2 regions of the Pontiella sp. genome follow, and region 1 is predicted to be linked to the other one. Evidence: riboswitches for the same ligand, from Rfam matches in the RefSeq annotation. Region 1 holds a riboswitch; the other holds the start of a gene.

What was found. A riboswitch is a leader RNA that binds a small molecule or an ion and turns the genes downstream of it on or off. The one in region 1 is predicted to bind thiamine pyrophosphate.
Region 2: it holds a riboswitch for thiamine pyrophosphate, as region 1 does, so the genes downstream of both, thiS (sulfur carrier protein ThiS) here and thiC (phosphomethylpyrimidine synthase ThiC) in region 1, are expected to answer to the same signal.

The regions. Positions count from the first base shown of each region.
Region 1 covers NZ_JBFJYW010000001.1:22,387-26,327, reverse strand. Annotated here, with positions in the region: gene ilvA (threonine ammonia-lyase) at 1-491, opposite strand, end outside; gene thiC (phosphomethylpyrimidine synthase ThiC) at 565-2,175, opposite strand; TPP riboswitch at 2,281-2,374, opposite strand; gene ABYO54_RS00120 (N-acetylmuramoyl-L-alanine amidase) at 2,428-3,405, opposite strand; gene ABYO54_RS00115 (TrkA family potassium uptake protein) at 3,480-3,941, shown strand, end outside.
Region 2 covers NZ_JBFJYW010000297.1:171-4,111, reverse strand. Annotated here, with positions in the region: gene ABYO54_RS14310 (hypothetical protein) at 1-115, shown strand, start outside; gene thiH (2-iminoacetate synthase ThiH) at 120-1,247, opposite strand; gene ABYO54_RS14300 (thiazole synthase) at 1,270-2,058, opposite strand; gene thiS (sulfur carrier protein ThiS) at 2,124-2,324, opposite strand; TPP riboswitch at 2,369-2,475, opposite strand; gene ABYO54_RS14290 (HAD family hydrolase) at 2,619-3,260, shown strand; gene ABYO54_RS14285 (ArsR/SmtB family transcription factor) at 3,490-3,810, shown strand.

The DNA of each region.
Region 1 (3,941 bases):
TCGAGCACTTCGATGGCGATGGTCCCCTGCCCGGCGATAACCCAGGGATCGGCGAAGGGATGGACGTAGACCAAGCCCTGCCGGTGTTCGAGCTCGCGGGAAAGGGCATAGGCGTCGTCGTAGGAGGTGCCGTGCAGAATCACTTCCGCCCCCCAGAACTGGACGCCGGTCACCTTGACCAACGGGGTGGACTCGGGCATGACGATCACCGCCCGAATCCCCATCCGGTGCGCGTGGTAGGCCACGCCCTGGGCGTGGTTCCCCGCGCTCGCGGCGATGATGCCGCGCTTCTTTTCCTCTTCCGAAAGCTGCAGCAGCCGGTTGAGGGCGCCGCGTTCCTTGAACGCGCCGCTCATCTGCTGGGTCTCCATTTTGAGCAACATGTCGCACCCGGCCAGATCGGAAAACACCTGCGCCCGCCGCAACGGCGTCTCGATGACATTGCCTTTGACGTTTTCGTACGCTTGCTCGATATCGATTTTGGAAACCATCACTACGCCTTCCTTTCCACGGATAAGATCCGGAGCCACGCGGCTCCGGCGGGGAGCGCCTTCCAAGGCCGGATCAGGAGTTTCTGATCTCGGCGGAGATGCGCATGGAGCAATATTGCTCGCCGCACATGGAGCAGTAGTGCTGGTCGGTCTTGTCGCGCTCTTCGGGCGGAAGCGAGGCCAAACGGTATTCCTTCGCCCGCAGCGGATCGAAGGTGAGATTGAACTGGTCGACCCAGCGGAATTCGCCGCGGGCCTTGCGCATCGCTTCGTCGCGGTCCATCGCGCCGGAAACGCCCTTGGCGAGGTCGGCGGCGTGGGCGGCGATTTTGTGGACGATCACGCCCTCCTTCACATCGTCGCGGTTCGGCAGGCCGAGGTGCTCCTTGGGCGTCACGTAGCAGAGCATGGCCGTGCCGTGCCAGCCGATCACCGCGCCGCCGATGGCGGAGGTGATGTGGTCGTAGCCCGCCGCAATGTCGGTGACCAGCGGTCCGAGGGTGTAGAACGGCGCTTCGAAACAATCTTCGAGTTGCTTGTCCATGTTGGCCTTGATCTTGTCGAGCGGCACGTGTCCGGGGCCTTCGATCATGACCTGGCAGCCGTATTCCCAGGCAATCTTGGTCAGCTCGCCGAGGGTCTTGAGCTCGGAAAACTGGGCTTCGTCGTTGGCATCGGCGATGCAGCCGGGGCGCATGCCGTCGCCCAGCGAGAAGGTGATGTCGTAGGCGCGCATGATTTCGCAGATTTCGCGGAAGTGGGTGTAGAGGAAGTTTTCCTGGTCGTTGTCGACCATCCACTTGGCCATGATGGATCCGCCGCGGCTGACGATGCCGAGCTTGCGCACCTTGGCCGCGGGAATATCTTTCTTCAGGACGCCGGCGTGGATGGTGAAATAGTCGATCCCCTGCTCGGCCTGTTCGATGAGCGTGTCGCGGTAGAGTTCCCAGCAGAGGCCGTCGGCGTTGTCGTCGATCTTCTTGAGGGCCTGGTAGAGCGGCACCGTTCCGATGGGCGTCGGCGCGTTGCGGACAATCCATTCGCGGGTGTCGTGGATGTCGGCCCCGGTGGAGAGGTCCATCACGGTATCGGCGCCCCACAGCGTGGCCCACTGCATCTTTTCGACTTCCTCTTCGATGGAGGAACCCAGCGCGGAATTGCCGATGTTGGCGTTGATTTTGGTGCGGAACTTCCGGCCGATGATCATCGGTTCGGCTTCGGGGTGGTTGATGTTCAGCGGAATCACGGCGCGCCCGGCGGCGACTTCGGCGCGGACGAATTCGGGCTCGACCATTTCGCGGATGGCCACGAATTCCATTTCGGGGGTGACGATGCCCTTTTGGGCATAGGACATCTGGGTAACGGACTGCCCCGGCTTGGCGCGGAGCGGTTGGCGCCGCAGGCCTTTGAAGGCCTTTTCCGAGTTGGAAAGAATATCGACGCCGGAAGCATGCACCTCGACATCGCCGCGCTCGGCGATCCAGTTTTCGCGAATGGCGGGCAGGCCCTGCTTCAGGTCGGGCTCGTAGGAGGAGTCGGTGTAGGGACCGCTGACGTCGTAGACGGGCAGATCCTCGTTGTCGCCGTGCAGCTTGATCGTGCGGAAGGGAACCCGGATATCCGGGCGCGATCCTTCCACGTACGTTTTTTCAGACCGGGGAAAATATTTGCCGTAACCACTCATAATTCAGTTATCCGTTATCAGTTATTCGTTGTTGGTTCAAAAACCCGGAAGGGAAAACCAATTAACCGTTGACCAAAACAGATAACTGCTTTCGAGGCGAAAGCCGAAGGAACAGCTTCGCTTCCCTTCGCGGCATGACCCGCACAGGTTCCAAGGGTTGGAATCTCAGACAGCACCGCCGTCTCCCCTAGCGAACAAGGGAGCACGCTACTCAATCAGCGTAGGGTTGCAAGCCATAATCGGGAGAAATCCCTATTTCCGGCTGCGGCGGGCGAGGGTGAAATAGGCCAGAACGCCGCTGGCGATGCCGCGGGCGCAGGCCTCGCGGTAATTGGCCGTGTTGAGCAACGCCTCTTCTTCGGGATTGGTCAGGAAGCCGCATTCCACCAGCGCCGCCGGGCACGGGGCATTCTTCAGAACGGAATAGCGGGCCCGGCGCAGGCCGCGGTCGTTGCGCTTGGTGGCCTTGACGAGGTTGCCCTGCAGATTGAAGCCCAGCACCGCATTGGCGGCATCGAAGGAGTTGTTTTTCATGGCGAACGTGTCGCCGGGCTGGCCGTAGTGGTTGCTCGAATCGGCTCCCTCGACCGTCATGATGAAGGTTTCCACCCCGTGGGCACTGGAATCGCCGGCGCCATCGGCATGGATGCTCACGAAAAGGTCGGCGCCCACGCTGGCGGCATAGTCGGTTCGCTGCTGGAGCGAGGGGATGATGTCGGTCGAACGCGTCAGGCGCACCTGGATGCGTTTGGCCTCGAGCTGGGCCTTGACGCGCAGGGCAATGTCGAGCACCACCTGCTTTTCGCGGATGTTCGTCCGGGGCCCGGTTGCGCCGGGGTCGCTGCCGCCGTGGCCGGGATCGAGCACCACCACCTTGGGCGTGCGCTTCTCGAGATAGGCATAGGAGCGCATGATGCAGTCGATGCCCTTCTTGAAATCCGCCTCGCGAATGGCCCACTCCTTGCCGGACAGGCGGCAGGGATGATGCAACCAGACCATGATGCCGTTGATCCATGCGCGGCGGCTGTTGGTCTCGATTTCGATGGTGTTGTACTTGTTTTTCAACACGCAATTCTTGCCCGACATGGACATCTTCATGGTGTAGAGCCGCGCGATATAGCTGAGCGAAACCGTCCCGGTGGGCGACTTTGCCTCAACGGGCTTCGTGCTTCCGCACCCCGCAAGTAGGACCGTGTTGAAGAGAAAAAGCTTTCTGGTAATCGGATGCATAAAACCTCGAAATCAAGCTACTAAAAAAGATTTAGGTTTGGAAAGAGCCGATTCAATCCGTTTTAATGGCGGGCATGTCGTACAAAGGAATCAACGGACAGCTGGTCGAGGGTTTGCGCAGAGGACTGACGGCTGTGGGGATCGTGCTATTCATTGGCACGGCCGGCTACCGTTTCATCGAGGGGTGGAACTGGATCGACAGTTTCTACATGACCGTCATCACCGTCACCACGGTCGGCCTAAACGAAGTCCATCCGCCCTCGGACGCCGGAAAAATTTTCACGACCTTTCTGTGCGTCGGGGGGGTTGCCGTGATGGTCTACTGCCTGGCGCGCATCGCCGAATTCATGTTCCAACGCAGCATCGGCAACGTTTTTGGGAGAAGATCGATGATGAAAAAAATCAGCCAGATGAAAAACCACGCCATTATTTGCGGCTATGGCCGTACCGGGATGCAGGTCGTGGCCGAACTGCAGGCCGCCCACATGCCGTTTGTGGTGATCGAGGAAAACGCGGAACAGGCCAAGCGCATGGCG
Region 2 (3,941 bases), on a different contig from region 1:
CAGGCGGGGCCGTTCGCGCTTGGAAAGCTACGGAAGAAGCCATCGGAATGCCGCCCGCCGCGCGGGAGGTCCCGAGGCCGCAGCGGAAAAGAATATCCGGCGTGCTTTGTGGTGAGAACTTATGCTTTCTGGTAGCGGGCGGGTTCGCGGTAGGTGGCGTCCCAGTTCTTGAAGACCGGTTCGAGACCCTTGGCGCGGAGCATGGCGTTGAATTCGTCGATGCCGCGGTCGTCGGAAATCTCGAACTGCGCAGTCGATTCCTCGGAGTCCTCGCTATAGCCGCCGACGGTGGTTTTGCTGGCCACGCTCATTTTGGAGATGCCGAGTCCGGCCATGCCGTCGCGCACGCGGCGCGGCTCGCGGGTGGAGAGCACCAGCGGAATTTCCGGCAGGCAGATGCGCAGCGCGAACACAAACTGGGCCAGCATTTTTTCGTCGACCGGGAAATCGGGCTCGAAACCGCCGAGCTGCGGGCGGATGCGCGGGAAGGAAATCGAGACGCCGGCCTGCCAATAGGTTTTCAGCAGATGCTTGGCGTGGCGGTAGACGCAGAGGATGTCGTGGCGCGGGTCGGCCAGGCCGAGCAGGGCGCCGATGCCGATGGTGCGCATGCCGCCGCGCAGTGCGCGGTCGGGGGCATCGACCCGCGCGGCGAAGTCGCGCTTGTCGCCCCAGCGGTGCATGCGTTCGTAGACGACGGGGTCGTAGGTTTCCTGGTAGATCGTCACGCCCGTGCATCCGGCTTCGGCCAGCCGGCGGTATTCCGCCTCCGCCATCGGGAAGACTTCGACGGTTACGTTGTGCACGTATTCCGCCGCGATCGAAACGCAGGTTTCGAGATAGTCCACATCGGCTTCGGGCATGCGTTCGCCGGTGAGCAGCACCAGCTCTTCGAGGTGCATCGCGCGGATGGCTTCCATTTCGTGGCGCAGGTGCTCGGTGTCGAGTACGCTGCGCGTGGCCTTGCGGTCGGCGGCGATGCCGCAGTAGAGGCATCCGCCGTTGCAGAAGTTGGAGAGGTAGAGCGGGGTGTAGAGCGAGATGGTCCGGCCAAAGTGCCGCCGCGTAATGGTTTGCGCGCGCTGCGCCATCGGTTCGAGAAAGTGGGCGGCTTCCGGCGAGAGCAGGGCCGCCAGCGTTTTCTCGTTCGGCGCGTCGGCATGGAGCGCGCGTTGTACATCGGCGGCGCTGAATTCAAGGTTGAGCCACGGTTCCGGGCTCAACCACGCTGGAAGTGGTGTTTTCATGGGCGGGGAGGGGGGCTGCTGGTTAGTCCGTTTGAGTGGCGAGGAACGAGGTTAGGGGGCTTGAGGCCACGGCCACTTCGCTGGTCGGCATCAGGCCGGCTTGATAGGCCATGCGACCGGCTTCGACGCCGCCCTTGAATGCGGCGCCCATGGCGGAGGGATTGTCGGCGGCGGCGATGGCGGAGTTGACGAGCACGGCGTCGCATCCCATCTCCATCGCGCAGGCGGCCTCGGACGGCGCGCGCAGTCCGGCGTCGACCACGACGGGGATGTTGGCGTCGCGTACGATGATCTTGATCATTTCGGCGGTGGAGAGTCCCTTGCCCGTTCCGATGGCGGCGCCCAGCGGCATGACGGCCGCGCAGCCGACGTCTTCGAGCCGCTTGGCCAGCACCGGATCGGCCGGAATGTAGGGGAGGACGAGGAAGCCCTGCTTCACCAGCTCGATGGCGGCTTCGTAGGTTTCGATCGGGTCCGGCAACAGATGGTGCGGGTTGGGGTGGATCTCCAGTTTCACGAACGGGCTCTTGCTCAGCTCGCGGCCGAGCAGCGCGGCGCGGATGGCTTCCTTGGCGTTCATGGCGCCGGAGGTGTTCGGCATCAGCCGCACGTTTTTGAGTTGCGAAAGCGGACCGTATAGATCGTCCTCCGCCTGTGCGCGGTTAAAGCGCCGCAATGCGACGGTCACCAGCTCCGTGCCCGAGGCTTTGACCGCATCGATCATCGCCTGCGTGCAGGAAAACTTTCCCGTTCCCAGAAACAGGCGCGAGCCCAGTTTCTGATCGCCGATTTTTAAAACATCTTCATTCATGGTGTAGACCTCATTCATCCCGAAGGGTGCCGGTTTTGCGTGCGCGGTGTCTTTGCGGGTTTTGGTTATCCGCCGCCGACAAAGACGAGCATTTCCACTTCGTCGTTTTCGTTCAGCGGGGTGGTTGCCCATTGTTCGGACGGGACCACGTTGCCATTGACCATCAGCGCCGTGTGCGCCTTGGTTGCGCCCAGCTCGTCGAGCAGGGCATCGATGGTGCCGTCGCCCCCGAGTTCGTGGGCCGTTCCGTTTACGGTCAGTTTCATGTTCGGTACTCCAACAAAAAAGCGTTCCCGGGAACCCGGGAACGCTGGAAGTCGATTCAACGCTCCCTTGCGCCGGCATAATCCGGATCAGGTTCAACGGGTATGATCTCAGCACGTTTCGAACTTCGAAGCGGCACCCCGGGTGACTAAGGAGCGACGTTGCCAAGCCCGCCGGAGGAAGTAAAGCAGGAAGCGCCGGCATTTGGGGACGCAATCCCCCAACGCCGCCGGGCCGGGCTCATTTCGCGAGAATGGTCTTGTTAAAGTCGCCGGGAGTTCTCCAAGGTTCGGGCAATGGGCACATTCAAACACATCATTTGGGACTGGAACGGCACGCTGTGGAACGACACCTCGCTCTGCACCGAGATCAACAACCACATGCTGGAGCGGCGCAACCTGCCTCGGATCGATGTTGCGCTTTACCGCGACAAACTCTGCTTCCCGGTCGATCAATACTACTGCCAGCTCGGGTTCGACTACGCGACCGATCCCTACCCCGTGCTGGCCGAGGAGTTTATCGCCGAGTACACCGCGCGCCGATACGAGTGCCCGCTGCACGAAGGCGCCCGCGAGCTGATTGCCGAGCTCCGGGCCAAGGCGATTCCGCAGGCGGTGCTCTCGGCCTATGAGCAGGGCGCGCTGTTGCATTCGGTCGACTATTTCAAGTTAACGCCGTTCTTCGACGACGTCATTGGCCTTAACGATATCTATGCCGCCGGCAAGGTGGAAAACGGATTGAAATACATGGACGGGCTCGTGCTCGATCCGGCGGAAGTGCTCTTTATCGGCGACACATTGCACGACTTCGAGGTGGCCGAGGCCATGGGGGTCCACTGCGCGCTGGTTGCCTGCGGCCACAACAGCCGCCCCCGCCTCGAAGCCTGCGGCGCCCCCGTCTTCGACTCCTTGGCCGATGTTGGCGAATATATTTTGTAAAGGGTTCCGGAGTGCGCCGGTTCTTCCTGGAGTGCGCCGGTTTTTCCTGGAGTGCGCCGGCAAGGAGCTTGCGACGCGACGGCGCTTTAACCGTCGCTCGGCGTGCACGAAAGCGGTGTCGCGCTTCGCTTGCCGCCGCACTCCAGGATATTTTCACTTTTTTCCGAAATCGGGCTTGCTAAACCCGAACGTTTGGCTATATTGCCAAATATTAATTGAGGGACAATTCATGAATGCGAAGGAAAAATTGCTGTACGAAGCGAAGGCGAAGGTGCTCAAGGCGCTGGCGCATCCGACGCGCTTGTGGATGGCCGAGCAGCTGTCGGCCGGCGAAATGTGCGTCTGCGAGTTCGTCGATCAGATCGATGCCGACTTTTCGACGATCTCGAAGCACCTCTCGGTGCTGAAGCAGGCGGGCATCGTCGAGGACGACAAGCGCGGCAAGCAGGTCTATTATAAAATGAAGGTGCCGTGCGTCATGAATTTCATGAGCTGTGTCGAGGCCGTCATCGAAAGCAACGCCAAGGCGCAGGCGGCCTTGGTAAAATGAGATTATTTTTGAACAACGCTTGGCGGAATGGTCAAATGACCAACGTTGAGGGAAACGAATAGGAGTGCGGCATGTTAGAGGTATTTACGAAGTTGGCGGATTGGCTGACGTATGGTGTGTTCGGGATGGCT